DNA from 2 places in the Paenibacillus sp. FSL M8-0142 genome. Region 2 is predicted to be linked to the other one. Evidence: riboswitches for the same ligand, from Rfam matches in the RefSeq annotation. Region 2 holds a riboswitch; the other holds the start of a gene.
What was found. A riboswitch is a leader RNA that binds a small molecule or an ion and turns the genes downstream of it on or off. The one in region 2 is predicted to bind cobalamin.
Positions count from the first base shown of each region.

Region 1: another riboswitch for cobalamin. It lies ahead of NSQ46_RS06185 (ABC transporter substrate-binding protein); the one in region 2 lies ahead of NSQ46_RS27190 (ribonucleoside-diphosphate reductase subunit alpha).

Region 1 is NZ_CP152008.1:1,306,070-1,321,603, reverse strand. Features, by position in the region: gene cobS (adenosylcobinamide-GDP ribazoletransferase) at 1-468, opposite strand, end outside; gene cobU (bifunctional adenosylcobinamide kinase/adenosylcobinamide-phosphate guanylyltransferase) at 465-1,040, opposite strand; gene cobT (nicotinate-nucleotide--dimethylbenzimidazole phosphoribosyltransferase) at 1,037-2,104, opposite strand; gene NSQ46_RS06195 (ABC transporter ATP-binding protein) at 2,191-2,976, opposite strand; gene NSQ46_RS06190 (iron ABC transporter permease) at 2,976-4,022, opposite strand; gene NSQ46_RS06185 (ABC transporter substrate-binding protein) at 4,019-5,029, opposite strand; cobalamin riboswitch at 5,443-5,653, opposite strand; gene NSQ46_RS06180 (GNAT family N-acetyltransferase) at 5,826-6,341, shown strand; gene NSQ46_RS06175 (histidine phosphatase family protein) at 6,395-7,396, opposite strand; gene cbiB (adenosylcobinamide-phosphate synthase CbiB) at 7,393-8,370, opposite strand; gene NSQ46_RS06165 (adenosylcobinamide amidohydrolase) at 8,367-9,104, opposite strand; gene cobD (threonine-phosphate decarboxylase CobD) at 9,405-10,529, opposite strand; gene NSQ46_RS06155 (lipoate--protein ligase) at 10,691-11,692, shown strand; gene NSQ46_RS06150 (metal-dependent hydrolase) at 11,837-12,550, opposite strand; gene NSQ46_RS06145 (DMT family transporter) at 12,912-13,826, shown strand; gene NSQ46_RS06140 (Cof-type HAD-IIB family hydrolase) at 13,886-14,692, shown strand; gene NSQ46_RS06135 (MerR family transcriptional regulator) at 14,790-15,534, opposite strand, start outside.
Region 2 is NZ_CP152008.1:5,979,218-5,994,751, reverse strand. Features, by position in the region: gene NSQ46_RS27195 (ribonucleotide-diphosphate reductase subunit beta) at 1-988, opposite strand, end outside; gene NSQ46_RS27190 (ribonucleoside-diphosphate reductase subunit alpha) at 2,241-4,574, opposite strand; cobalamin riboswitch at 4,768-5,008, opposite strand; gene NSQ46_RS27185 (MTH1187 family thiamine-binding protein) at 5,364-5,669, shown strand; tRNA gene NSQ46_RS27180 (tRNA-Thr) at 5,783-5,854, shown strand; gene NSQ46_RS27175 (dihydrofolate reductase family protein) at 6,130-6,660, opposite strand; gene NSQ46_RS27170 (YjcZ family sporulation protein) at 7,281-7,385, shown strand; gene NSQ46_RS27165 (carboxypeptidase-like regulatory domain-containing protein) at 7,704-8,567, shown strand; gene NSQ46_RS27160 (hypothetical protein) at 8,953-9,237, opposite strand; gene NSQ46_RS27155 (DUF2935 domain-containing protein) at 9,379-10,140, shown strand; gene NSQ46_RS27150 (YmaF family protein) at 10,161-10,550, shown strand; gene NSQ46_RS27145 (MerR family transcriptional regulator) at 10,719-11,477, opposite strand; gene NSQ46_RS27140 (DUF2268 domain-containing protein) at 11,452-12,378, opposite strand; gene NSQ46_RS27135 (nitronate monooxygenase) at 12,569-13,684, opposite strand; gene NSQ46_RS27130 (LysR family transcriptional regulator) at 13,927-14,799, shown strand; gene NSQ46_RS27125 (hypothetical protein) at 14,984-15,534, opposite strand, start outside.

The DNA of each region.
Region 1 (15,534 bases), 2.0 Mb from region 2:
CCAACGGCTCCAGACGGGTGCGAGCACAAGCAGAAGAGCTTCCTGCTTCAAGTCCCCGCCCGACAGCTCAAAAATCGATTGAATCAGCGAAGCCTTCAGCAGCAGAAGCAGCGTGCAGGCGATAACCCCCATTGCGCCAACCCGGCTGTCTTTCATAATCTCGAGCATCCGCTCCCGCGACCGATGGCTGAGGAGGGCATCCGCGCTGTCCATCCATCCGTCCAGATGAAGACCGCCCGTCAGCCCCACCCAGACGGTCAATGTGATAACCGATGCCGGAAAGACCGGGAGAGCTAAGCTTAATCCCCACCCCAGCAGCGCCACTGTCAGGCCGATCACGCCCCCTACCAGCGGATAAAAGACAACGCTTCGCTGCTGAACCTCCGGGGTAAAGGGGATCTCCCGCCGGATCGGAAACCTTGATAAAAATTGAAAAGCGGCCGCAGCCGCTTCCATCATCCTGTTCATATTCGATACTCCCTGCTCTTGATTTCCATCGGAATCCCCGCGGTTACGAGAAATACTTCATGGCAGATCCGTGCCAGCCGCTGGTTCATCATCCCAGCCCAATCGCGGAATATTCGGCCGAGCGGGTACTCGGGGACGATCCCCGATCCCACTTCGTTCGTTACCAGAATCACCGTTCCGGGATACGTCTGAACGGCTCGGGCCAGCCTGCCGATATCCAACTGCAGCCGTTCCTCCATAGCCGCAGCTCCTTCCGGCTCGACCTGGAGCAGCACGTTCGTGAGCCACAGCGTCAGGCAATCCACGACGACCGCTGGCGCATCCGATGCCGATTGGCCGAGCGTTTCGAGCAGCTCCGGCAAGGCGACGGGCTCTTCGACCGTCTCCCAGCGATAATCCGCATCGCTGCGCCTATCCTGATGAATCCGAATCCGTTCCTTCATTTCATCGTCATACGCCTGAGCCGTCGCAATATAAAGGCCCGAGGACGACCGTTTCATGCAGAGCTTCTCGGCGAACGAGCTCTTGCCGCTCCGGGCACCTCCCGTTACGAGCGAGCTTAATGGGTTCATAATTCGCCTCCGCTTATTCCCGCGCTTTCGAAGGTTGCCATCTCGCTCATAATCCGGCAGGCGGCTTCTATCATATGAAGACATAACACGCCCCCGGTTCCTTCGCCAAGACGCATGTCCATATGCAGCATCGGAGACAGTTCCAGCGCTTGCAGCAGCAGGGCATGTCCACGCTCCTTCGAATTATGGGAAGCGATCATATAGGAACGCGATTCGGGGCAAATCGCCGCAGCGATCAGAGCGGCTGCACTGGATATGAAGCCGTCGATAACGACAGGGCAACCCTTGGCCGCCACGCCGAGAATGAGTCCGGCCAGACCGCCGATCTCATACCCGCCGACCTTGGCCAGCACATCCACCGGATCTTCCGCCAGGGGGCGATTGACCGTAATGGCCTGCTCGACAACGCGGATCTTATGCATCAGCCGCTCGTCGCTAACGCCGGTTCCCCGCCCCACGACCTCAGCCGGAGGCTTGCCGGACAGAACCGCGAAGACGGCGGCGCTCGGCGTCGTATTGCCGATCCCCATTTCCCCGGTCACGAACACCCGGGTTCCATGGGAGTAGAGCTCGGCGGCTACCTCGGCGCCGGTCAGGATCGCCTGCTCCGCCTCCGCCCTCGTCATCGCAGGCCCTTTTGCAATATTTTTCGTTCCTTTATTAATTTTACGGGAAAGGAGACGTTCATGGGACAGATCCGCCGCAACGCCAATATCCACGCACAGCACGTCCGCGCCCGCTTGACGGGCCAATACGTTGACGGCAGCGCCGCCGTTCAGGAAATTCATGACCATCTGGGGCGTTACTTCCGACGGGAAGGCGCTGACGCCCTCCTCGCACACTCCATGGTCACCAGCCATGACCACGACGGCCTTTTTCTCGAATGAGGGCTTGATCGTCCCGGTAATTCCCGCGAGCTGAATCGCCAGCGATTCCAGCTTGCCAAGGCTCCCGGGAGGTTTCGTCAGCTTGTCCAAATAGGCGGCGGCTTCCGCCTGCGCCCGGGCATCGGGCGCGGTGATTGTTCCAACCGATCGCGTCAATCGGTCCATGAGCTCCTTCATGCACGAAGCCTCCTTTTTACTTATCTCGCTTGCTTTTACTTTATCCGAATCCGTGCGCTGCGGGCAAGGACAAGGCTTGCCGGTCCTTATTTTCTCGACCGGTTCGCGGTGAGCAGCACCTGCGGCGCGCCGTTCTCGGGGTGCTTGACGACGGAAGGCATGACCCGGAATATCCGGCTGATATACGCCTCGGTCAGCACTTCCTCCGGTGACCCCATTCCTGCAACGCGCCCCTCATGAAGCACGAGCAGCTTATCGCAAAACTGCGCGGCCAGATTCAAATCGTGCAGGACGCTGATTACGGTAATTTCCGACGTCTGTCTCCAAGCATCCACCATCTCCATGAATTGAAGCTGGTAATGAATATCGAGGTAGGTCGTCGGTTCATCCAGCATCAAGAGCGACGGCTCCTGCACCATCACCTTGCCGAGCGCAACCCGCTGCCGCTGGCCGCCGCTCAGCTCCGTAAGACGCCGCTCCTGAATATCGCGAAGCTCCAGCTTCTCCATGATGCTGTCAATCAGGGGTGCCGCATCCTGCTCCTCCCGACCAAGCCAGTTCAGGAATGGATAACGCCCCATCTCGAGCACTTCCCGTACTGTAAAATCAGTCGGGTCCAGTCCCTCCTGCTGGAGCACGGCAATAATTCGGGCGAGCGCCTTGCGGCTATAGCTTCCGATATCGCGGTCCAAAAGCCGAACACTTCCCTTGGAAGGCCGCTCCACACCGGACAGCAGCTGCATTAGCGTAGACTTACCGCTGCCGTTCGGCCCGATGATGCCCCACCATTCGCCTTTTCGGACCCGAAGCTCGACCTCCGACAATACCTGCGTGCGGCCATAGACCTTCGACAGCCCTTGGGCAACGATCATCATGAGAATCCCTCCCTGCGCCGCTTCTTGTTCCGGTAGAGCAAGTACGCAAAGAATGGAGCGCCGATAAACGCAGTGACCACCCCGAGCGGAATTTCAGTCGGAGCGAGCACGGATCGTGCCGCCGTATCGCACCACACCATGAATATAGCGCCTCCCAGCGCGGATATCGGAATAATGACACGATAATCCGAGCCCGTCATGAGTCGGATCATATGCGGCACCACCAGTCCCACAAATCCGATCACGCCCGAGACCGATACGGCCGCGGCTGCAAGAAGCGTAGCTACGACCAGAACGCTGGTCTTCAGCCGATCCACGTTCAGTCCCATATGGGCAGCCTGCCTTTCGCCGAGCGACAGCAGATTCAAAGCCCGCGAGCGGCTCCACAAATAAATAAGCCCTACCCCAAAATACGGGAAAAGGATGGCCACGTAGGACCATCCGCGCATGCTCAAGCTTCCCATCGTCCAGAACAGAATCTGGTTCACCGTGTCTTTGGACATCACCGTTAAGAAGGAAACGACGGCGCCGAGAAAGGATTGCATTACGACCCCGGATAAAATGAGTCCGTGCACCGGCAGCTTCCCCTGATCCCGTGCCAGCAGCAGAACGACCCACAGCGTACCCGCTCCGGTCAGAAAGGCAACCAGCGGCAGCGTGTAGCCTCCGGCAAAGGAATACTCCAATCCGAAAAAAATGAGGGACGCCGCTCCAAGCGCTGCTCCGGAAGACACGCCCAGCGTAAAAGGATCAGCCAGCGGATTGCGCAGCACGCCTTGAAATGCCGCTCCTGCCACCGCAAGCGAGGCGCCGACCAGCATTCCCAGCAGAATGCGCGGGAGCCTCACCTTCATTAAAATCTGCTCGGAGGATACCTCCCAGCCCGGGACGATCGCATCGCCGAGCCAAGGCAGCCGATGCAGCAGCATCGCTCCAATCTCGCTAACAGGCAGGTCGACCGAGCCGATTCCGAGGCTGACGATCAAAGTCAACAGCAGCAGGACAATGCCGGCCGTTCCGTAACCCGCCAGTTTTTGTCTCATGGTGTCATCAGTTCCGGATAAACGGCTTTGGCCACTTCAATCAAACCTTGCGTGACGCGCGGCCCCGGACGGCTCAGCAGATTATCGTCCATCGCAATGACCCGGTCGTTCTTGATCGCTTCGATCTGATCCCAACCGTCGCGCTCTTTAATCATCTGGTCCAGCGTTTTCTTGGTGGCTTCGTCGACAACATTGCTCGAATACAGAATGACATCCGGATTCGCCGCAATAATGTTCTCCTCGCTAATTTCGAACCAGCCCTCTGTATCCCCGGCTGCGTTGACGCCGCCGGCCAGCGTGATCATCTCATCCATGAACTCGCCTTTGCCGACGGTCCAGCCCGGCGAGAACTCGACGTACACTTTCTTCTTGTCCTCTTCCTTCACGGATTTCACCGCTTCCGTAACGCTTGCCAGCTCCTGCTGCATCTGCTCGACCACAGTCTGCGCTTCCTCCTGACGGTCGGTAATTTGTCCGACCAGCGTAATGGAAGACATGACTTCTTCAATCGTGGACGGATCGTTAACGAACAATTTCACGCCCATCCCGCGGAGCTTCTCCGCGTTTTCCGCATTCATCGACGCGCTGAACACGACATCGGCCTCGGCTGCGATTACAGCCTCTTCATTCACCTGGAAGCCTCCCATTTTCGGCTTGGATTTCGCGGCTTCCGGATAATCATCCAGATCGGACACACCTACGATTTCCTCGTCCAGCCCGAGGGCAAACAGCTTTTCCGTCTCGGACGGAGCCAGGGATACGATACGGGTCGGCGCCTTCTCGAAGGTGACCTCCGTTCCGGTCGCATCCTTAACGGTGAGTGGATACTGCGTCTTCAGCGCACCCTGCTCCTCCGCAGGCTGTTCAGCCGGCTTCTCCTGCTGGGCAGGCGTTTCCGAAGGCGCACTATTCGGCGCGGCATCCTCGGCGTTTCCGCAGGCGATCAGCGACAGCGCCATCAGCATCGCCACGATCAAGACGGACCATGATTTCAACATTGCTTTCATTTTCTTGTTTCCCCCTACGTCATCATTGAGAACCCTAGCCTGCATATTTCACAACTTCAATTCCGATCCTTACCGGGTATGAAAACGACTGTCCTCGCATGTATAAGGAGAACTCGCCGGGTTCCACCGCACCTAATCCTCCGGGTACCCCTGCCATCCGATAGGACGAAAATACCGGTGTGCCCCGGCAGCGGGATCAGGTGGCCGGCATCGCCTCTTCGTTCTCCAGCAAAAATCCCCGACTCCTTGACGAATAAGGAATCGGGGATTACGTTTCAGCTTCAGGACACCTGCAAACATATAGCATTGATCATCAACAAAGCAGCTTATTGCCGGAAAACCGTACCTCGACAGCTCCTGCCGCTCCCGCGATCAAAACGGGTCCAAGTGAACGTAATCCTCTCCTCGAAGGACCGTCATTCATTGCCGAGGGCAGGTCTCCTGACTTACAGGCCTAACGACTTCTCCGCCTTCCCAAGCGCATTAGCGCTCAGTGGCATAAGGGGAAGTCTCCTGCTTCACAGTGGCGGGACCGTGCCGGATTTGCACCGGCTTCCCTATTAACCCGAAAGGCAGGCCGTCAATACCGGCTGCCTGTCCAGGACCCTCGCAAATCATATGAATCATGCTTATATAGCCAAGCTGGATTTCTCTGAACAAGATTATAGGGGATAACCCCTGCCCTTACAACTAAAGGATTCACCCATTCTTCGAGTATAATGGTACTGAAAGTTCTTGTTATCGTTCATTATTCGCCTGAAATCACATCTTTTTGAAAAAGGGAAGTGAATCCGTGATGAATATTCCTTCAAACCATAAGCCGGAGAGGCTCCGTCTGACCGTCCTCGAACCCGAGCATCTTCCGGTGCTGGGCCAATTCTCCCTCCCGGAGCACCAGCGAAGATTCACTTCGCTTCCGGACGAAGCGTTGAAGAAGCTCGGCAATCCCCCTACAGAAGACAAGCTGCCGGTCGTTCTGCTCGCGGCGGATAAGCCCGTCGCCTTCTTCATCCTGGATCGCGGGGAACGTATCGCGCGTTATACGCCGAACCAAAGCGCCGTGCTCCTTCGCGCCCTGTCCGTTGATCACAAGGAGCAGGGGCGGGGCTACGGCCAGGCTGCCATGCGCCTGCTGCCCGAATTCATTCGCTCGCGCCTGCCGGGAGTGAACGAGGTTGCCCTGGCGGTGAATGCCCGTAACGAGCATGCCCGTCACGTCTATATCCGAGCCGGCTACCGGGACCGGGGATACCGGGTTATGGGCGTGCAAGGCATCCAGCATATACTGCATCTCGATCTGGCGCTCCATTGATGTGTCCTCTTATGGATTGCCTACGCTGCTTGCCCATTGGTATGGCAGGGCTGTCAGCCCATTATCTTACCCTGCCAGCTCTGTCCGTTCCATGCCAGCTTCAGCCTCAGCTCCTCACCCGGCAGGATGCGCAGGCTCCAAAAAGGGGTATCCGGAACCGTAGCCGCCGCGATCTGGCGAATCACGCCGCCATGCGTGACGACCAGCAAGTCGGGAATTCTTTTGGAATCCCGGCCCCTGGCTTCACCGTTCTCGTCATTCTCAAAGCTGCGGCATAGATCTTGGTGCAATCCCGCCAAAAAATGCTGAATCCGGGACGCGAAGGCTTCCCAGCTCTCTCCGCCCGGCGGAGTAACAGCTGCAGGGTTCTCAATCCAGCGGCGATATAACGGGTTATTCTTCAAATCCTCGTAGGTTTTCCCCTCCCACTCCCCGAAATGAAGCTCGCGCAGCCTGCGGTCATACACCGCTCCCGGAATTGGCAAAACTTCCGTATTCCCGATTAGACCCGGGCTATGGACCTCGTCACCAGTCAGCAAATAGCGAAGGGTCTGCTTGCATCTGAGCAGGTCGCTGCAGTATACGCGTGCCCATTGCAGGCCTTGGAGCCGCCGCGCCAGCGGGGCCAGCTGTTCCAGCTCCGCGGAGATCACGCCCTGATCCTCATGGCCAAGGTATCGCCGCTCCTGATTCCACCGCGTAACGCCGTGCCGGACCAGGTGCAGGACAACCTGCAGCGGACTCGTATCTTTTTCAAGTAGTTGAATATCCCTCTTATCCTCCGTATGGTATGCAAAGTGTGCAGGATGTGCATTTTTCACGTCCTTTGCATCCTTTGCGTCCTTTGCGTCTTTTGCGTCTTTTGCGTCTTTTGCGTCTTTTGCATCAATCGCGTCTATCGCCTCATTCACGTCGTTCGCTTCGTTCAAGGCTTTTGCCTGATCCCCATCGATCGCTTCCAATGCGGCGTTTGCGTCAATTGCCTTATTGCTTTGTATTGCATCCAGTCCTACGTCCTCATCGTTTGCATTCACGATATCCTTCGGCTCCCTCATACCCATGCTCCCCCGCCTGCGGCGATAACGATCGCCAATACGGCGGTGCCGATCACGGTAAAAATCACCGAAGCCGCGAGGAGCAGCCGGGTCGTGATGCGGATGTCCTCCGCATTCAGCGCCCGCTCCGGATCTCCCATATATGCCCGGAACGAAACGATCCCTTGATAAGAATTTTCCCCGCCAAGGCGAATGCCGAGCGCACCGGCCACCGCCGATTCCGGAAATCCGCTGTTTGGGCTCGGGTGTTTCCTTGCATCTCTTCGGACGGTAGCGATGGACTTCTGCCAAGGCAAGGAGAACATCGCGGCCGAGATCGCCACCAGCCCCGCCGTCAGCCGGGCGGGAATCCAGTTGGCGACATCATCCAGCCGGGCCGATGCCCAGCCAAGATGCTCGTATTTCTCATTCTTATACCCGACCATCGAATCAAGCGTGTTCACCGCCCGGTAAGCCATCGCCAAGGGCGCCCCGCCGATGAGGGCATACAGCAGCGGGGAGATGACCGCATCGACGATATTTTCCGCCACCGTCTCCACCGTTCCCCGCACGATTTCCGGCTCATCCAAATGGGCCGTGTCCCTTCCTACGATCATACTGAGCGAACGGCGGGCAGCCGGAAGGTCGCCGGCACGAAGATGGCCGTACACCTCAAGGCCGGCATCGCGCAGTCCTTTTACGGCAATGGTTGTCGCAATGAGCACCGCCTCTGCGCCTGCGGCCAGCCAAGGATGAATAGAGGCACACAGCAGCAGGAGCAGCAGCGTAATCGCATACGCCCCGCCTGCAACAATGAGCGGGAGCAGAATGCCGGCCCGCTTCAATCCTGCCGGCGATTGGGTACGGGTGCGAATCCGCTTCTCCACTGCACGGATCGCTTTACCTATGCCAATGACGGGGTGCGGAAGCCATCTGGGATCACCGATCAGCAGATCGATCACAACGGCCGCCCATAGGATCCAGACCGCTGTCATAACCGCTCTTCTCTTTCTGTTCGAACGCTTTCCGTAACGCTGTTATACACAAGGCGTCCAATCATGCCGCCGAGGTCGGTTGCGGTGCCGGCATAGCGGTGTTCCACCCCGTAGGCTTCATTCCCGCTGACGGCGAGCACGATCGCATCGGTCGTCGTCCCGGTAGCAGCAGCCCCGGTTTCGTGATCCGCAATCCCCAAATCACCGAGCGCTGCCGCTTTCGCTTCCGTAGCGGTCAGGATCGCGTTCACCATGCAGGCAGGCGTCATCCGCCCGTCGATCATCAGCATGATATTGATCGTGCCAGGCTGATAGGCGGCGAAGGTGGTCCGGCTGATGCCTGCCCGCGCGGCATTGCCTGTTCCGGCCGTCGAGCAGCACAGAATGGAAGCCTGGGAGCCGCCCTCCTCCCAGATTGACGCATATTTCAGCCGGACGGCGGTTAATAACCCGGCCGTCGCATCCTCCGGGTATCCGCAGCCGCGAATGAAGCTGTGCATGTCCTTCACGGGATCACTGCAATCGTAGCGCCGGTCCACATACCGGTTAACGATATGATTCAGTCTTGCATAGCCTCCGCCATACACCGCACTGCCCAAGGCATCCGCCGGCTGCGGGAGCGATATGCGGATATGCGGGTGCTCCGGGTAGCCCTCGGATGAAACGATCAGGCCGGGCCATACGGCGGACGAATAACTGCACGGCTCCGTAATGTGCAAAAAAGGTACTGCCACGTCTCTCTCTCCCTGCTCTAAACATTTGAAATGGCTCCCCGGTTAAAGTCACTGCGAAGTGACGGGGAGTTTAAAGATCGTTCATACTTCTCCCTGTGTGCACGATGCATGGTAGGGCATGCTTGGAGGGCTGGTTGTCCATATTCCCCACCCGCTTGGCTCGTTCCTCGCCATCACTGCAGTATTCGAAGGAGACTGGTGAATTCGAGATACAAATCTGTTCTTCGAACCCGATTGTCCCTCAGGTAACGCAAGCTTAGGCTTGCTGCCTCGACACTGTGGAACGTAGGGCGCCGCCATTTACGCCTCCGGCCGAGACGAGCCCTGGAGCACTTCCGCAGCGGTTTGCAGCAGCCTGCTGTTGGATTCCCCATCCTTTACAGCCAGGCGGAAATGGCGTTCTCCCAGTCCGGGATACATGGCGCAGCTGCGAATCAGGACACCGCGCCTGCCCATTGCCGTTTGAAATGCCGCTGCCGTCCAACCGGTCGGCAGCTCTCCCAGCAAATAGTTGACTTCCCCTGGCGTCACGTCCACACCGAGCGCCTGCAGCCCGTCGGTCAGCCTCAAACGCTCGCCATGAATCAGCTCCAGGGTTCGCCGCTCATACTCGCTGCCGCTTCTTAGACAGGCTTCCCCTGCCAACAGGGCCAGTCCGTTGACGCTCCATGTCACTTGCATGGCTGACATGGACTGGATGACGTCCGGATGGCCGACCGCATAACCGAGGCGCAGTCCCGGTATCGCATAGAACTTGGTCATCGATCTTATAATGACGGTCCTTGAATAAGAGGACAGCTCCGGCAGCAGCGTCTGCCTCTCTCCATGCGGAATGAAATCCATGAACGCTTCATCCAGCACGAGCCACGTACCCAGCCGCTGCGCCTCCCCTGCGATTGCCCGGATGTCTTCCAAGCTGTACTGTACGCCGTTCGGGTTGTTCGGCTGACCCAGGAACACCAGGTCACAGCCGGACAACAGCTCCATGATCCGCCGGCTGGACGCGCGCCATGCCCCTTCCTTCTCGCCGCTTACGGAGCGTATGCCCGCTCCGAACTTAAGAGCCAATTCGCGGTATTCCGAGAAACAGGGATCGACAACGCCGACAATCTCAGGCCTTAGTGCCAGCAAGAGCAGAGCCATGCATTCCGCGGCACCGTTTCCGACCAGAATATTTTCGGTCCCGGCTCCCACATGCTCGGCAAGCATCGCCTTGAACCGGCGATGCCCCGGGTCGGGGTAACGAATGACCGCTCCCAGACCATCCCGCAATGCTGCGATAACTTCCACCGGAGGGCCTAATGGATTAATGTTGGCACTGTAGTCGAGAATAGCCTCCGCCCTTTGTCCAAACCTCGCCGCGGCCGTCTCGATATCGCCTCCGTGACCGTATACTTCGATCCAAGACTGCTTGGTTTCCGTCATTTCTCACGCCTCCTGTACTTGCTGCTCGCAATGCCATCATTATGTGGGTACCTTCACCCAAACGTCAATACGGAATGCTTTGTCTTTCGCACTGCAATTGGTTTACAATAAGTGAATAAGAAGCAATTCCAATCTAAATACATGTAACGACGGAGGATGTTATGCTGTTTATCGATAATCAGGGAATCCACGATCCCGCCATCAATCTGGCGATTGAAGAATACGCCTTGAAGCACTTGTCCATGGACGAGAGCTACCTTCTCTTTTACATTAATAAGCCTTCCATCATTATCGGGAAGCATCAGAATACGATTGAGGAAATCAATCAGGAGTACGTCCGCAACAACAACATCCAGGTCGTTCGCCGGCTGTCCGGCGGAGGCGCGGTGTATCATGACCTCGGCAACCTCAATTTCAGCTTTATTACGAAGGATGACGGCCAATCCTTCCACAATTTCCTGAAGTTCACGCAGCCTGTTATCGACTTTTTGCGAAAAATGGGCGTGCCTGCAGAATTAAGCGGCCGCAATGACCTTCAGGTCGGCGAGAAGAAAATATCGGGCAATGCCCAATTCTCCACCCGCGGACGCATGTTCAGCCACGGAACGCTCATGTTCGATTTGAACCTGGATGATGTACAGGCCTCCTTGAACGCAAATCCGGAAAAATTCAAATCCAAGAGCACGAAATCGGTGCGCAGCCGCGTAGCCAACATCAAAGAGCTGCTCGGCACCGACATGACGATCGAGGAGTTCCGCGCAGAGCTGCTGCGTTCCATTTTTGGCATGGAGCCGGATCAGGTGCCGCAGTATGTGCTGCAGGACAAGGATTGGGAGATCATCAACCAAATCTCCAAAGAGCGTTATCAGACTTGGGATTGGAACTACGGCCTGTCGCCGGAGAGCAACGTGAAGCATGCCAAGAAATTTCCGGTCGGCATTATCGATATCCGGATGGATATCCGGGAGGGGCATATCGGAGAAATTAAAATTTACGGGGATTTCTTCGGTGTAGGGGATGTCGCCGATATCGAAAACCTCCTCCGCGGCAAAAAATACGAGGAGCAAACCGTTCGCGCCGCCTTGTCCGGCGTTGACGTCAAGCACTATTTCGGCAACCTCGAAATGGACGATCTGGTAGGACTCATCTTCCTCGAGGAATAGCATCCTCCCCAAGCGGCACAAACAGACCCGCCCTTCAGCGAAAGCGCAATCGCTCGCTGCTGTGGGCGGGTCTTCTCTTTGTCTGTTTTATCCGCATACATCTAATGGACCGAGGTTGTTCCTTAAGGCTTCCTCCGAACGGGATTAGCCCGATGCCATGAACACGTACCACAACAGCACCAGCGTCAGCAGAATGCAAATATTCTCCACCGTGCGGCCCCAGCGGCTCCCCGTGCTCATGATCTTCAGCTTGATTCGCCACTTCAGCGGCGGCAGCGGCCGAATGCCTCGATTCGTCAAGGCATCGGAAAGTAAATGGATGGAATACGATAAGCCCCCGGCAAACCACAGGCTTTCCGCTCCCTCCTTGCCCTGTGAGGCAAAATACAGGAGCGCGCACCAGCCGCAAGCGGCGTAAATCGTGTGCGTGAACCCGCGATGGGTGACAAGCGAGGCCACGATCAGTACGCTGCCTGCAATCAGGTTCCATGGACTGAAGGCTTGTCCGAAGGCGATAAGGCCAAGCCCGATCAGAAACATGACGACATGCCGAAGCGTCCTGCTTGGCAGAAAGGATACAACCCCGATTAATCCGGCCAAGGCGAAATTCCATGGCGCATAGTCGCGGCCATAGAACAATACGAATAGAGCCGCCCCGATCATGGCCAGCTGCAGCAGGCGCAGTATTTCGGCAGGAATGGCCTTGCGAACCAGCAGGGAATTCGGCTCGTCAATATCGGGAAGCAGCGAGCTGACTAAGGCCACCGCGGCGGCGGGCAGCGTCACCTGAACCCCGCTCATGCCCATAACCGATAACGTGACCCCTGTGCTGATAATTAAATGTGCTCTTCCCATCATGATGCAATTCTTCCTTTCTCAGCTCTTCCATGCGTCTTGGAGTCCTATAATAGCGCTGTATACCCGCTTCACAATCACCCGAAAGCGAATATACGTTCGGTTTAATAGTATAGCAAAATCATCCTCTTTTTGTCCAGACCTTCCCATCTGAGGACCCCTTGAAACGGTTGTCCGATTCTTCATTTTGGGATACAATTTGATCACTTGCCTGCACTGCGATGCCAGACCCAGCCAAGAAATGACGTCTGATCCCGAGCACTTGGGGTGCAGCAGCTTTAACGACTAGCCCGCTCCGGTCGCATCCGGGCTTTTCATTATGCTAGATAACATTTACATACGAATTTGAAAGGATGACACCATCGTGAACCGATCTCGCGCTGCCGATCTCAGCCTCCTTCTGGTCGCCATGATGTGGGGATGTACGTTTCTCATCGTTCAGCATGCGGTACGCGTGCTTCCGCCCATGGCTTTCAACAGCGTCCGTTTTCTCGGCGCCGCCTTGCTGCTGGCCATCATCATTACCGTCTTCTATCGGAGCCAATGGAAGGAAATGACCCTTAAAATGCTCCTGCACTCGTGCGTGCTGGGCCTTTTTTTATTCATAGGCTATGCCTTTCAAACCGCGGGATTGCTGTACACAACGACCTCGAACGCGGGGTTCATCACCGGACTATCCGTTGTGCTGGTGCCCTTCCTGTCCTTTGCTCTGCTTCGGCATTCGATTTCCAAGTATACCTGGTTCAGCGCGCTGCTTGCAGCGGCAGGGCTGTACTTGTTGACCTTCTCCGGATCGGGCATGAGCCTGAACCGCGGTGACCTCCTCATCTTTGTATGCGCAATCGGTTTTGCGCTGCATATCGGTTATACGGGGATCTATGCCGGACGCTACCCTGCCCTGCCGCTCGCGGCGCTGCAAATGGCGGTCGTCGGACTGCTTAGCCTCGCCGCTTCTGCCTTGACGGAGCCTGTTTCGGATCCCGCTGCCCTCTTTGAGCAGCTGACCCGGCCCCATGTGCTGTGGGCACTGGCCGTATCGATCGGGCCCACAAGCGCTTTTGCCTTCTGGATCCAGACGGTATGCCAGAAGTATACGACGCCGTCCAGGGTCGCGATCATTTTCGCGACAGAGCCTGTTTTTGCCGCGCTGACCGGAATTTTGTTCGCGGGCGAGCGGCTTACATTCATCGGCGGTATCGGCTGTGTATGCATTTTGGCCGGGATGGTGGTTGCGGAATTGAAATCCGTGCCGCCAAAGGTACAATCAGAGGCCGTTTAGAGGTACAATAGAAGGCAGATACAGATAGAGACCAGAGACCGACCAAAGGAGAGAAGACCATGACAACCTACAAACTGATGGCCATCGATATCGACGACACGCTGATCAATGATGACAAAGAGGTTACGCCCGGGGTCCAGCAAGCACTGGAAGAGGCCGTTTCGAAGGGCGTCGTTGTCACGCTCGCTACGGGGCGTGCCTATGCATCAGCCCAAGCGATAGCCAGACAAACCGGACTTAACGTTCCGATCATTACCTATCAAGGTGCCCTCATCAAAAACCTGCTGGACGAAAAGGTGCTGTACGAGCGCTATTTCCCGATCGATGCCGCCGTTAAGCTCTATGAATACTGCGTGGAGCACAATCTTCATCTGCAGACCTATATCGACGACAAGCTCTATGCCCGTGAGGAAAACCAAAAGCTGATCGACTACTGCGCACTGAACCGGACCCCTTATTATATAGAGCCGGACTTTATGAAGATGGTGAAGCAGCCAACCCCGAAAATGCTTATTATCGATGATCCGGACGTGTTGGACGAGCTCATTCCTATCTTCCGCGAGCTGCTGGGCGAAGACGTGCATATTACGAAATCGAAGCCGCATTTTCTGGAGTTCATGCATAAAGAGGGGACGAAAGGCCATGCGCTTACGTTCCTGGCCAATCATTTCGGCTGCGATCTGAAAGAAACCATCGCGATCGGGGACTCCTGGAATGACCATGAAATGCTCGAAGCGGCAGGACTTGGCGTTGCGATGGGCAATGCCATTGAGCCGCTGAAAGCAATCGCCGATTTTGTGACGAAGAGCAATAACGAGGACGGCGTCAAGCACGTCATTGATACCTTTATCCTCAACCCGAGCTAATGTATATAATGCTGCAACAAGCCTCCGTCTCTGACGGGGGCTTGTTCTATGTTCACGAACCTGTATCAAGCGAATTCCTCTACCCCTCCGACTTCAGCTAACGGTCCCGCTCCGGATCAAATGTATGAATCGGCTTGTGCTCCGCGGACTCGTCCGCCCCCATGAGCCCCACCTCAATGCACAGCTCCATCAATTTCTGAATCCCGATATACTGCCGACGATTCCGCTGATGAATGCCGGCCAGCGCTTGCTTCAGCAGCTTTCTGGCATGGTCGATGCTCTGGTTCTCCACCACCTGGACAATCTCTTTGATTTTATCGAGAAAAAATACGGTCGTTCGCAGCGATCGGATCAGCAGAACTTGACGAACATGCTTCGGCGTATACAGCCGGTATCCGTTCTCGGGATTCCGATCGGGTGTCAGCACCCCCTCCTTCTCCCAATGACGGATGGCTGAGGGTTCCACATGCGTTGCTTCGGCCACCTCACCGATGGTCATGACCGGCTTCAGCTTCTTCTGATTCTCAATGGGCAGCTCCGGATTTTCCAGCATGGCCAGCGTTTCGTCGGCGGTTTTCTTCTCCTGCATAAGCTTGACTTGCTCCGCATTCACGAGCCATAACGCTGCGTCCAGCTCTCCATTTTGTACATGACGAAGCACCTCGTAGGTAACTGCGTATCCGAATCCGGGAAACATGGCCCGAAGGCAGCGGAAATAAGCGAGATGCACTTGCGTATATAAACGGTACCCGTTCGCGCTCCGTTCCGGTGCAGGCACGACGCCCCAGGATTCATAATGTCTTAACGCGCTTGTGCTGATCCCGAGTTCATCGGCAATTTCC
Region 2 (15,534 bases):
TGCGGGACTTCGCTTCGAAGAAGTCAGTCTTCGTTGCATTCAGCGCTTCGTCGGAGAACGGCTTGATCCATGGCATGCAGTTCACGTCCACGCCTTCGTACGCTTTCTCCAGTCCCATCATGGTGATGCGGCGGTTGGCGATGTATTTGATGTAATCGGACAGCTCGTTCAGATCAATGCCGCGCACATTGCTCAGCGTGTAATGCGCCCAGTTCGTCTCCAGCTCGACCGCGCGATCGATCGTGCGGTACACGTAATCGATGTTCTCCTTCGTGTTCAGCTCAGGGAAGTCCTTGAGCAGCTGCTTGAACACTTCAGCGAAGAAGTAGCAATGCTGGTTCTCGTCACGCTGAATGTAGGAGATCATTTGGCTCGTTGCCATCATCTTCTGATCACGGGCCAGGTTATAGAAGAAGGCGAACGTACTATAGAAGAAAATGCCCTCGAGAATCAGGTCGGCGACCATCGCTTCAAAGAAGGATTGCGGCGACGGATTGTCCCGGAAGCTCTGGTAAATGTTCGAGATGAACTGATTGCGCTCCAGCAGAACCGGATCATGCTTCCAGTATTCGAAAATTTCCTTTTGCTCCTGCTCCGTAACGATCGAGGAGAGCACATAGGAGTAGGATTGGTTATGAACGACTTCCTGCTGCCCGATAATGGCCGAGATGGCCTCAAGCGAGGAGTCGGTGAAATAGCGCTTCACGTCGCTGACAAACATCGTCTGCATGGAGTCCAGCACAGCCAGCAGGGAGATGTTGATCTTGAAGGTGCGCTGCTCCTCCGGATCAAGGTGCGGGAATTGCTGCGCATCCTTGGACATCGGGATTTCGTCCGCGATCCAGTGGTTCAGCAGCAGCACCTTGTACAGCTTGTACATATGAGGCATCCGAATATCGTTCCAGTTGAGGATCCCTGAGCATTCGCCCTCAATGATCCGTGTGGAGCGGTTAGGTGCTTCGGTATTGAATATTTTTTGCATTTGCATAACCATTCTCTCCTTGCATTTATAGTAGGGCGGGTATCAACAGGACGGGTATCCACTCTCCGGCCGCTGTTGTCCGCCCTTTGCCTGAATGTATTGTGAAGGGTGCAAAGGGCTCCCAAAGGCGGACGTAAACTCCTCCGATTGGATACCCTTACCCTTGTAGTCTTTTTTATTGCTTACTCAACGGATGTTCGCTTCGCGCTCGACTAAACGCAAGCAGCCCGCTCATTGTGTTTGCGCCACATGAGCAGCGAATCCCAAAGGGAGAGCGATCCTTGCAGGAAGTTGAACCAAACACGCAAGCAGCCGCTCATTGTGTTCGCGTCGCATGGGCAGCGAATCCCAAAGGGAGAGTGATCCTTGCAGGAAGTTGCACCAAACACGCAAGCAGCCCGCTCATTGTGTTTGCGCCGCATGAGCAGCGAATCCCGAAGGGAGAGCGATCCCTCGCAGGAAGCCTCGCCAAAAACGCAGGCAGCCGCTCATTGTGTTCGCGCCGCATGAGCAGCGAATCCCGAAGGGAGAGCGATCCTTGCAGGAAGTTGCACCAAACACGCAAGCAGCCCGCTCATTGTGTTTGCGCCACATGAGCAGCGAATCCCAAAGGGAGAGCGATCCTTGCAGGAAGTTGCACCAAACACGCAAGCAGCCCGCTCATTATGTTCGCGCCGCATGAGCAGCGAATCCCGAAGGGAGAGCGATCCCCGCAGGAAGTTGCACCAAAAACCGCACGCAGCCGCTCATTGTGTTCGCGCCGCATGGGCAGCGAATCCCGAAGGGAGAGCGATCCCCCGCAGGAAGCCTCGCCAAAACCGCACACAGCCGCTCATTGTGTTCGCGCCGCATGAGCAGCGAATTCCGAAGGGAGAGCGATCCCCGCAGGAAGCCGCGCCAAAAACGCACGCAGCCGCTCATTGTGTTCGCGCCGCATGAGCAGCGAATCCCGAAGGGAGAGCGATCCCCGCAGGAAGTCGTACCAAACACGCAAGCAGCCCGCTCATTGTGTTCGCGCCGCATGAGCAGCAAATCCCGAAGGGAGAGCGATCCTTGCAGGAAGTTGCACCATCAAAGCACGCATGAAATCATTCGTCCCTGCGCCAACATTCCAGCGTTCCCGCAGGGAGAAAGCGCTCCTAGCACCAAAGTACCTGGGAGAAGAAGCGCCTCACCCAATCATTCCACAAACTTGCGGGTGTCCAGAGGGCAGAGCCCTTGGGGCCCTCCCTTGGAAGGGAGGGTTTGGGTGGGTTCGTTAGCTAGCACAGCTTTCGCATTCCTCGATCGTCAGCGCACGGCTGCGCACATAGTACGTCGTCTTGATGCCGGCTTTCCAGGCATGCAGGTGCAGGTCCAGGAATTCCGATGCCCGGATGTCAGGACGAACATACAGGTTGAAGCTTTGCGCCTGGTCCACATGACGTTGACGGGCAGCAGCCATTTTAATGGACCAATGCTGGTCGATCAGGAAGGCTGTTTTGTAATACCAGATTGTTTTTTCAGACAGATCCGGAGCCGGGTTGGCCACTTTATACGTCGTCTTCTCTTCATAAGACAGCAGCTCATACAGCGGGTCGATGCTAGCCGTAGAACCGGCAATGATCGACGTGGAGCCGTTCGGTGCGATCGCGAACATCCACGCGTTGCGGACGCCGTTCTCTTGAACTTCCTTCTGCAGCTCGCGCCACTGCTCGGTGGTTACGAATTTGCCTTCATGCTCGCCGTCGGTGTAACCGCGGAACGTAAAGTATTCGCCGCTTTCCCAGGCAGAGCCTTTGAATTTCGGATAGTGGCCTTTTTCCTTGGCCAGCTCCATGCTGGATTTCACGAGCAGGTAATTGATGTGTTCGTACAGATTATCATTGTATTCAACCGCTTCGTCGGATTCCCAGCGGATGCCTTCGAGGGCCAGCAGATGATGCAGGCCGAAGGTGCCGAGTCCGACAGCGCGGTACTGGCTGTTCGTATATTGAGCTTGCAGCACTTCGATATTATTGATGTCGATAACGTTGTCCAGCATGCGAACCTGGATCGGTACGAGCCGCTCCAATACGCCGGCAGGCACTGCACGCGCCAAGTGAATGGAGTTCAGGTTGCAGACAACGAAATCGCCAGGGATTTTCGAAATCACGATCCGGGTTTGGCCGTCTTTGGTGACGAGCTCTTCTTGCTCAACCACGGTTGGCGACTGGTTCTGCATGATTTCCGTGCACAGGTTCGAAGAGTAGATCATGCCGTGGGCGGAGTTCGGGTTCGCACGGTTTACTGTATCGCGGTAGAACATGTACGGAGTTCCGGTCTCCAGCTGGGATTTCATGATCCGCTTCATAATATCGATCGCTTGTACCGTAATGCGCGGCAGGTTCGGATTCGCTAAGGCTTCCGCATATTTCTCGCGGAACGCGCCTTGACCCGGCGTTTGATCGTAGAAGTCCTCAAGGCCGAGCGGGCGGCCGTTCTCATCTTTCCAGCCCATGATCTTCTTCACTTCATGCGGGCAGAACAGGCTCCATTCTTCACGGGCTTCAACAGCCTCCATGAACAGGTCAGGCAGACATACGCCGTGGAACACGTCATGCGCTCTCATGCGCTCATCGCCATTGTTCAGCTTCAGATCCAGGAAGGACAAAATATCCTTGTGGAACACGTCCAAATAGACCGCAATGGCGCCTTTGCGTGTGCCGAGCTGGTCAACGCTCACCGCCGTGTTGTTCAGCTGGCGGATCCAAGGGATGACGCCGGAGCTGGTGTTCTTGTGGCCGCGGATATCGGAGCCGCGTGCGCGGACCTTTCCGAGGTAGACGCCGATGCCGCCGCCCATTTTGCTGAGACGGGCTACGTCGGTGTTGGAATCGAAGATGCCTTCCAGGGAATCGTCAACGGTGTCGATAAAGCAGCTGGAGAGCTGGCCTGCGACCTTCTTGCCGGCGTTGGACATCGTTGGCGTTGCGGCCGTCATGTACAGATTGCTCATTGCCCAGTACGCTTCCTTAACAAGCTCGAGGCGTTTGTCTTCAGGCTCCTGGTGCATGAGGAACATGGCAATGACCATGTAGCGCTCCTGCGGGAGCTCCATCACGCGCCCGTCGAAATCCGTTGCAAGGTAACGCTCGGCCAGCGTCAAGAGACCGATGTAATCGAACAGCAGGTCGCGGCTTGGATCAATGCACTCGCCAAGCTCCTCGATTTGCTCCTTCGTATAGCAGGTCAGAAGGTCTTCACGATAGATGCCCTTCTGGACGAGCTCCGTAATGAGCGGATAGAAAGCGCCGTATGGCTCTTCCGGATAGGCTTTGTAGCGGCGGTTGTGGGCCGCCTTTTTATATAAAGATGTTAGGAATGAACGAGCCGCCGCAAATTTCCAGTCAGGCTCTTCCTTGGATACAAGCTCAAGCGCGGACATCGTGAAGGCATTGCTGATTTCCTCGCCGGTAACTTGCTCACCGCGGAGTTTGGAATTCACGCCTCGAAGCAGGCGCTCCTTGTCTAGCATGTCCAATCCCTTCAGGATCCGGTCGGCATAGACGGAGAGGCGGATTTCATCGAAGGCAAGCTGACGGTTGTTTGGTTTAACTACGAGCTGGGGCATACAAAAATCCTCGCTTTCTTTGGGGGAAATTGAAAAAAGAACATGAAAAAAACATTTTCTAAAACCTAAGGGCAGGCTTGAAAATGTCCGTGCGCTGTGGATGGTTTGAATAAAGCTGACATAAGCCCATATTTGGGCATGATGTTATGTACAGACGCAAGTTTCACGAACACATCCCTATAACCCCGTAGGTCGGTGTCTGAAGTATACAGGCAGGTCTCCTGACTTAGGCCGTACATATTCGGCGTCTTCCCAAAGTTCGCTTTCGGGGAACTTCAGTGACGTATTGCCAAACTGCCGGCAGCTGCATATGCATATTCATAACAGCCCCGAGGCCTTTACAGTGGCGGGTCCGTGATGGATTTTCACCATGCTTCCCTATTAAGCCGGGCTGCCTGATAGGCTAGCGCGGCACCTGTATACACTATATTTGGTTGTCGTTAATCTAATGTAACCCAATATCTTGTATCTGTAAACCGATTTCTTAAAAATAAACGCAAGGAGAATTATAGCAAACGGACAGGTAATATGCTAGTTGGCCAACCGTCAAAACCGCTCAAGATTCCATGGATTGTGACCAAATGCGACGGTTTTTGCGCGGATTCCGCATCGGTTGCGTTTTGACAACGGATCGTATGACCCATATAAAAATTTGATCTTGGACATACAAGATATTGTGTGTTGACGACTTTGCGAAATTTTGAAAAGACGCCCCGGAATTGATATGATATCTATATCGGATTCAACCACGTTGTGGATGAATGGAATGCTTCGAGGGAGGTTATTGTGATGGCAATTGCAGAAGTAACGGTCATTCCGATCGGAACGGCAACGACCAGCTTAAGCTCATATGTGGCGGAAATGCAGCGTATATTGAAGCAACAGGAGGGAATTACGTACGAATTGACTTCGATGAGCACGATTATTGAAGGGGAGCTCCCTATGATTTGGCGTGCGATCGAGGCGTTGCACGAGGCGCCGTTCTTGTCGGGTGCCAAGCGGGTATCCACCTCTGTCAAAATCGACGACCGGCGCGACCGGGCATCCTCAAGCAAGCAGAAGATCCAATCGGTGCAGGAGAAATTAGGCGGGTAATGCAACCCCTCCTATAGGGTGTTTTTTCCATTAATGAGGGGCTTGCATTTTCCCGCCGAAGGAATATAATATATTTTGTTGTTCCAAAAACGAATGATAACTTCAACAAATTCGCTGGTGTAGCTCAGGGGTAGAGCAACGCACTCGTAATGCGTAGGTCGGGGGTTCAATTCCCTTCACCAGCATCCTTAGAAAGTCAATAACGGCGCGGTTTTCCGAGTTTTCGGAGACGGCGTCTTTTTCGTGTTTTTGGCCGATCTTTTACCATTTTTCTACCCTTTTAGTCAATTGAAGTGGGTTTTTCGCCATCAATTAGGGATTCAATATCCTTTTGAAAAATAAGTTCTAGACTAACACACAGTAACCTAAACAGCGGTAGCCAAGAATGAAAAAATAAAGTCATAGACCGCCGCTGTTTATCGAACTATCGTCCCCTTAGGTCGCTGGACCAACCGCAAAACTAAACTGGAACGTAGGTCAACCTGATCACCTGCTCGCCAATGCGATCGCTTGCCACGAGGCGCAGGGGCGGACGCGGTCCGGCGAAGAACGGCTTGCCGTGACCCAGCACGACGGGATGGAGATAGAGTCGATACTCATCAACGAGACCGAGCTCCGTTAGACTGTGCGCCAACTCCGGCCCGGCAACTTCAATGTCCCCTTCATGCTGAGCCTTCAGCCCCCGTATGGCCGCTGAGAGGTCGCCCTCGATCAGAGAAGCGTTCGGTCCGACGGACTTTAACGTCCTCGACACCACCCACTTCGGTTTGCTTTGCCACGCAGCTGCGTATTCCCGTTCCTGCGCATCCCATTCAAAAGGGTCTTCGTCCCAATATCGCATAGTCTCATACATACGGCGCCCGTACAGCATACCCGTCAGACCGCGCACGTCTTCGATGAAATGAAGGAATAGCATGGGGTCGCGCTGAAGTGCCATGTGGTCGACGAACCCGTCCAGAGACTGATTCAACGCGAAAACGATTTTTGCCATGTGATTGACTCTCCTCCCTGTTTTTCTTGCACATTCATCATCAGGATTACACGTTCCATATGCAGCCTCCTCTATGTCTAAAATTTTATCATCCAACGGCATGCCCGGTTTCTCATGGATTGCTAATGTGGCACAGCCCGACCGAATACAACGTTAGCTTAGACGATTCAACCATATATCCCGATTTACATTGCTGATGCTATATCATTGATTTCAACTATAAAATCCGAATACCCATTAAAAATCCCCGAAGTATTAGCTCACGGGCTTCAGTCTTCTAACAGAACTTCTAACAAATCTTCTAACGGCCAAGAAATACTTCGAGAACCTTAAACGGATTTAGGCGCATAAAAGCCCATAACTAATAGACCTCCGGAACCCTGTAGAACCTTTCCGAAACCTACGGTGTCGCACTTGTAATGCGTAGGTCGGGGGTTCAATTCCGCGTTTTTTTATTTCCTGCAGGGGCGTGATAGTTCGTGAAATGAATTAAATGGTTGATCAGAAATCTATCTCCATGATACATCCGCACATTCTGAACATTATTACCGAAATGTCCAGTCTAAGGGCGTCTATGCTCATAAACTGTACTATTCCAAAATGCGAGGAGGTAAATATCAGTGGGTTACGAAAAACCTTGTTACAACGGCTATGGGAATACAGTAGGTATTGTCCTAGTTTTATTTATTCTCTTGGTTATTATCTTAGGAACTTTTTGGATTTAATCACACAACGGCAAGAAAAACATTGTAAATTTGTTTAGAATTCATTCATCTCTGTTGTGATGTCATGTCAAACTCATGGATCATCCCTTTGGTTTGGGGGCGGCGATTTACCGTCCCCATGAAAGCTCTCCTACACGATAGTCAGCTTATTCGGAATGCCAAATACATAAGCAAGAGGCAAAATCATCGACAGAAAGCTTTTTCGACGTTGTTCAGGTTAGTAACTGCTTAAAAAGTAAGAGTATCGTCAATAGACCAGTCGCTTATAAACGCCCAAGCATATATTGAGTTGAACGATTGGTGAAAGGAGGTGTTGTTTTGCCGATTTCCGACTTGTATAAACTTCAACCAAGTGCTCCAGTTACCGTAGATGGACATGAAGAAGAGAGTGTCAATTTAGCACTTCAAGCCTCACCCAACACCTCCGTTGGTGTCGTGCAGGGGACAGTGCTGCTGCCGAATGGAAATCCGATCCCCTTTGCCACAGTACAGTTATATACTTCTCAAGGGGTGCCATTTGAGCATGTTAACAGCAACCCTCAGGGGCAATATATCATACCAGATATTCCAGTAGGCTCTTATTTAATCACTGCTGCTGAACCTGGCTACCTGACACCTGTCCGTATTCCGCTAACAGTTACCCAAGGTCGACCAACACAAGTTTCGATTACTTTACAGCCAAACCCCGCAGCAACGAGAGGAGCATTGTTTGGCATCGTAAGGAACGTTTCGAATAATGAACCTGTGAATAATGCTTTGGTTAGTCTTTTTCAAATCAATGGGGGCACGGTTACTCCGATCGGAACCTTGACATCCAACGCATCCGGACAGTATTTGTTTGCTGAGCTTCCGGACGGTACCTATTTCGTTCAGGCTACCCTAGCCGGATTTTTATCAAGCCAAAGTGCCACTGTAACGATCCAAGGTCCTGAATATGCCCCCCTTGACATCAACCTGACAGTCGATCCGGATGCAAATACAGGGACTGTAAGTGGTATCGTGACAGACCAAGCAACTGGAGCAGCGATACCCAATGCCCTAGTGGCGCTCTATAGGTTAAACGCAGGAGTGGAACAGATCATCCAGATTACGCGTACGAATCAAGGGGGGCTCTACCTATTTGGCGATTTGCCCCCGGGAACCTATCGTGTGAAAGGGACCGTTCAGGTGAATACAGGATGAAGGAGACTAAAATTCTTACAGGCAGTTCTGTTTTTTCAATCGGTGCTGAAGAAAGTAGATGGGTTCCGCTGGCGCTTAAGGGCAAGAATCATTCCGTCCGGCATGGCTTCAGTCCCGTTCGAGTCACGTTTTGTTTGGTTGTCAGAAAAAAACGAACCGTCTATAAGCATCGGTTTCAGCTCTACATTCGCAGCAAAGCAGGTTGCAGAAACACAATAAAATGGAGCAGTAAAAGAGAGCGAAACTCATGCCTAAAATACCGTAGAATATGCCCGGTAGACATCAAACTGGGGGTGTCGGTGAGGAATAATAAACGGGTAAGCCGCAAGAAAACTAAAGCTGTTATATAAAACACATTTTTTAATCATCCGAATAAATTAAAGTGCTAAAGGTGTTCTTCGGCAATTAGAAGAACGTCTTTATTTTTTGTGGCTAGCTTCCATGTGATTTGAGCGTTGAAATGGACGCTCTTTCTATTTGGGGAGGCACCGGTCAGGCAGTGGAAGTACCAAGATAAGCGGGCTTCCGATTTGAAGATAAACGCGCCGCTCCCAAAGGGAACTAAAACGCAACGGGAAACCCCGGCGAAATTTTCCTGTCCCAGCAGGATATCTGATGAGGAATTTTTGTGAATTAGCTCTTTAATTGATTTTTTGTTCTCCAGTAGCATATTGAAACATGCCATCCTCATACGCTCTGATAACATGACAATATAAACGGTTGTCTTGTAGTGTGCCGAAAGGTGGGAGATGGTTTGTCGGATCCTTTTGTAATCAGATCATTAGACGAAATACGTTTTTGGTCACGCATTATGAAAGAACATTCTTTATTTCTTCGACTTGGATTTAGGTGTGAAGATACGCAGTTAATTAATGAGGCTAACCAATTCTATGCAATATTTGAGGATATTGAAAGAAGAGCACATTCATATCAAGCAGATACGGATCCCGAAACCATTAGACAGTTTAATTCAGAAGTCCGCAATGCAGCTTCACACATTTGGGCATTTAAGAGAAAGGTCCTTGGGCTTATACTTAGGTGCCAGCTTCCTGGGGGAAACAATTTTCCCTTGCTTGTCGATCATGTTAGCCGGGAAGCAAATTACTTTAGAAATCGGTTGGAGGAACTCAATAGCGGGAGACTTGAACCATTGCCTGATGCGATTATTGATGAAAATGTCTTTTTCCTGAAAATAATGGCTGACCATGCAAAATTTATAGGTCATCTGCTTGATCCATCCGAGCGAAAATTAGTGGAACAGGCTAGAGAGTTTAGCCAAGAATTCGATACGTTGATGTTTCAAGCCATCGACTTAAGTTCCATGCGTCCACAATCGCAAACACATCCACTGCTTAGTCAATTTGTTGATGAAAACCGCGTTTCAGTCAAATCCTTGCGAGATTTTAAGAAGACTGCGCGCGATTTGATTGAGCAGTGTCGAATCAAAAGCATCATTCACCCTCTATTAGCAGATCACGTGTTTCGTGAAGCCGAACGATTCTTATTCATACTCGACATGTTCGACCGGTCATTGAGCGGCATGAAGGTAAACAAAAAAGAAATCCTGTTTTAATGTAAGGGAGGCCTTAAGTGATGGAAATACAAGTAACGGGATTTGTTGTTCATTCCGATGACTCCGGTTCCGGACATTCACATCAACTTTTTCTTACATCTTGGGATGGAAGGCCAGTTAACGTTCATGTTCATCCCTTTGAAGGAGATACATCCTTTGATGTTGGACATTACCATCATTACGTGGGTGTAACTGAACCAGCTCCGAGTGGTGTTCCACACGTCCATAACTATCATGCTCAAACATCGTTTAATGACCAGCACAAGCACATGATTAGAGGAACAACGGGTCCTGCCATTCCCTTGGCAGGTGGTGGGCACTATCATTATTTTGAAGGTTATACCACCGTTGATGGCAGAATCCCGCATGCTCATCGATATAGTGGAAATACAGGCAATGAATACGGCTGACCAGTGATTCGGTATAGATGCATTTTTTATGAGGTTGGTTCTAATGATCAGAAAAAGAAAAAGCTTGATCAACGAAAGAAAGCAAACACATATTTTCCTTTAGGGAAAGTGTTTGCTTTCTTTTTTTATTGAAATAACAAGAATCGCCGAACCCAGAGCATTTACCATTCATTGAGATGTTTCACGGTTGATATTATGCATGATTGCACTGTAGAGAAAATCGGCTAACTCTTCATTGCCATATTGATTAAAATAGTTTTTGAATCGTGCATCGAATTTGTAAGTATGGGCAATGCAAGCCAGTAACTCTGCATCACATGTCATGAATTGCATCAGATTATTTTTCCATTCCTCGATTAATCGCTGAACTTCATCGGAGGAAGGATCCTGGTCGATACAAGACGCAATTCGTTTGAATATGTCCTCCATGGCTTGAAAGCTTTCCTCTTTATCATCCGGTGACAATTCTTCCAACGATTCATTAAACTCTTTATACGCCTCGGTTTCGCCATAAAAGAATCTCGCCTCATTTGCATACTGCTCTTTCAATGGCAGGACGGAAGTGCCGTTGAAGAGCTGCAGATCACTAATATCATTTCCCGAAACGTATTCTTCGAGAGCCGCCATGATCGTTTCTAATCTTTGTTTTCTCAATAATAAGGCTTGACGCTGCTCCTTTAATATTTGATTTTGCTCTTGTCTGGGCAGCTTTAAAATGTCCGCAATTTCTTTCAAGGAAAAATCCAATTCCTTTAGGAACAAAATCGTTTGAAGTTTTTCCAAACTGCTTCGATCATATAGTCGATACCCTTTTTCCGTCAGATGTGTCGGTTTGAATAAATCAATTCTATCGTAATAATGCAAGGTCCGACTTGTAATGCCTGTAATCTGAACAATATCTTTAACCGCTAATAATGGTTTCTTCATCCCAGAATCCTTTTACTTCGTCCAGTATTTGAGCAGCAGGCGTGATGGTGGCCTCAAAAATCGTTCTTCCTGTTTTTCTTAAATAATATTGGATCAAATAATATCCGCAGGCGTATCCGGCACTATAAGGCATATTGACTGGTTGAGAATGTTGAAGCTTCGCGATCTCGTCACCGTAAAGATACGGAGCAATTTGATCAAACCCCGTTAACTGCAGCTGCTCTCTAAGCACAGGCTTTATGCGCCGGTTAAGCGTTTCTGCGTTTGTTTTCGTTACCCAAGGACCGAGCAATTCTTTCCCAAACATAAACGTAGCATAATTTTCAGCCAATCCTTCACTTACAATGAGCTCGCCCAAATTCACGGTGTGATCCCACTGGATAAATTGGTATCGCACATTATGGTTGCATTCGTGCGCCAGCGCAGCCTTCATTCGAGGCATTGTGTATTCATTTGGCAGGAGCGTACCCCAGATAAACCCGGGAATGCCACCAAAACCGCTATATCCTTCGTTTATGGTTAAGGCACGGTTTTCCGGATTCCCGAGTTGAATGGTAAACAAATAATCGGAAACGGGAAGATTTATATCGTGCTCAACAAATAGATTCAAGCTTTTCTTCACGGCATGCTCACACTCTAACCAAAAGGCTTCGGACGAAATCAGCTCGATCTCTGCCGAAATCTGCGGGCTAATCTGATGAGGGGCTCGATGCATCATACTATTAAACGTAATCACATCAAAACCGTTGGCCTCTTCAGCTTTAAAAGGGAGCTGTTGAATTTGCCACTGCTTCATAAAGGGAGCCATCATCTCGTTTCTGAATAATTCTAGCTTTTCCTCGGGCGGAGCCTGGGCAACTTTTTGATAAATTTTGTCTGAACGCAGTGTTTGTATGTTCATATCTTTCACTCCTAGTTATGTTTTCATAGCGAGATTATGCACTATGACCTAACGTCATAGTCAAGCGCTTTGAATCAAATCATGAAAAATTAGGTAAAGACGTACCCAGATGCATTCATCTTCCAGCTCCCCGTTCAATAAAAAACGGAAGCCGCGTATCGTTCGATCGCTGCGTCCGTTCTGTGCGAGGTTATTCGTCTAATGGGTGAGAATCATGAATACTTTGATCATTCTTAGAATGCAAGCGCTTGTTTACAAGCAGAATTGCCTGATCCATTGTTTGTTTGATAATGGCAGCGGCAGGTCGGGCTTTAGCCAGCCTCAAGCCTTGTCCAGCCCAGAGCGACATATACTCCGGGTTGTTTGCCATTGCCGCAGCTTGCCTAATATCCCGTGTCATGACATGCTGAATGGGATAAGGGGGGATCTTGCCGGGATACATATGCATACCGCGTATGAATTCTGTACGAATACCACGCGCTGCTTTGCCTGAGTAAGCACATGTAATTACGGTAGCGTCCTCGTTTGCCGAAAGTATCTTTTGTTTGTACGTAGGATGTGCGCCACTCTCTGTACAGGCCAGAAAAGCAGTGCCCATTTGAACCGCTGCTGCTCCTAAAGCAAGGCTGGCTACGAGACCCCGTCCATCCATGATCCCCCCTGATGCGATCACGGGAATCGAAACATGATCACAAATTTGGGGAACCAGAGCCATGAGTCCTATTAAAGCATCGGAGCCGTTCTTCAGAAATGTTCCTCGGTGTCCCCCTGCTTCGCTGCCCTGCGCTACAATAGCGTCAACCCCCGAGAGCTCCAATTGTATAGCTTCATCTACTGTCGTAGCAGTACCCATTACAAATGTTCCACGCTGCTTCATACTTTGAATAACACCCGGTGATGGTATACCAAACGTGAAACTAAAAACGGGAACGCGCTCCTCCAGCAGTACTTGCACCTGCTCTTCAAACGATTCCGAATATTGGGGAAGTGGTGGATTTTGCGGGATTCCAAGCTCCTTACGGCAGGAGTTCAGGTATTCAGCCATTTTGGCAATGGTTTTTTCGGATTCCTCCGGTTGCTCCAGGACAAATAAATTCACTCCGAAAGGCCGGTCGGTTAACGCTCGGATCTTACGGATGGCATGACGGAGTTGTTCAGGGGTTAAATATCCGGCCCCTAGGTTGCCTAGTCCACCTGCGTTTGAAACGGCTGCGACTAACTCAGGAATCGTTGGCCCGCCTGCCATCGGTGCCTGAAAGATCGGATAGCGAATGTTGAGCTTGCTTGTGATCGCTGTTTCAAACATTTTTAATGCCTCCTGTTAATCATGCATATTTCGTGCCTCCATATGGCGAGGACATGTTTAGCTTATAACTGCAGATTAAGGTTGAGCTTAGATTGAGCGCCACCTGGGCATCCATTACGAAACACGGATGATAAAACGTAAGTAAGATTACTGCTTATTTTACCTGCCTTCACATATCAAGTAAAATGAATCTAAATGATGTTTAACATTAAAAATTTTAATGCCTAATACGGAGGTATGCAGTGGACATCCGGGACATGCAGATTTTTTTGGCTGTAGCCAATGAGGGGAGCTTTACCCGAGCAGCCGAGAAGTTAGAATACGTTCAGTCAAGCATAAGCATTAGGATTCAGCAGCTTGAAAGCGAACTAAACACAGAACTGTTTCATCGCGGTCGTCAGGGAGTTCGGCTCACATCATCCGGAGAGGCGCTTAAATCTTATGCTGAAAAAATTATTTTCCTTACCCAAGAAGCAGAGCGGGTCGTATCCGATCGTTCAATCCCTCGGGGGCCTCTTCGAATCGGATCGCTTGAAACCACAACGGCGATTCGGCTTCCATCGATTCTCGCTGAATACCATCATTCATATCCCGACGTCGATTTAGTACTCAGAACGGGGACGACGGAGGAGCTTGTCCATTCGGTACTGAAATACGAGCTGGACGGAGCTTTTGTGTCCTCACCAGGTGAGCATGCAGAGCTTGAAACCGTAGAAGTTGGGGCTGAGGAACTTGTTCTCCTATCAGGCGGGCAAACTGACCCGATCCATCGGCCGGAACATCTACGCCATCTGACCATATTGGTATTTCGTGTTGGATGTCATTACCGTCGTATACTCGAGGATTGGCTGCATGCAAAGGGTGTTTCCGCGAAAATCATGGAATTCGGAACTTTGGAGGGGATTCTGGGATTTATTCATGCCGGGCTCGGCGTTTCGCTGCTGCCTCGGTCGGTAATCGAAAGAGCCATGATGAAATATAACTTACAAGCTCACAACATCTCGGATGAGTTCCTCAGAACACCTACATTGTTTATACGACGTAAAGATACCTTTAAAACAGCAGCGGTATCCGAATTCATTAGGATTTCCAGAGAAAGGTTCAACGATATCTAATAAACAAGACGTAGAGAATGCGGATTTTCTGGATTTGGGGGGCCGTGTCTTTGTGGTTGCTGCAGCAGGGAATCAGCTATCGGTCCTAACTTATACTTTTTGTTCTCAGCATCAGGTGAGTGATTAAGGAATCGGGAGATTCTAAAAGAGACCTGTCGCCTCTATGCGACAGGTCTCTTTGCTATTATGGCAGTTGTCCAGAACCCTTATATTTAAGCTTATTTGGGTCCCAGGTGTAAACCGCTTTAGCGGCTTCCCATCCGCCTTCCGGGAAGTACTTCTTCCAGTACTCGACAACTCTGCTTTTAGAGTCTATGAACACTTGCAAATCCCCCATAATGTTTAGTTTCTCTATCAAGGTTCCGTTTTGTAATCGGTATACGTACATTCTTGTATTGGAAGGGAAATAGTTAAACGAGACCGCAACATGCATTTCTTTCTTCGTAGCGGAGAAGATCTGAATCGATGGGTCATCAGCGTCATCATCGCTCAAAATTCCTGTATTTATCAATACAAGGATTCCTTTTGAATTAAGAAGATAAAAGTTACCCGCTTCGGTAAGTATGAAGTACTCTTTTTTGTTGTCGTTATTAAGGTCGGCAGATTTTATTATCTTTACTCTTTCATTAGGGTATTTCTGATTCAGTATTTTCATTGGATTGTGTGGTTCAGCGTAAGACAAGTTCGCTGATAAAAAGATGAGGCTTAGCGCAAAAATAGACAATGTAAGTTTCT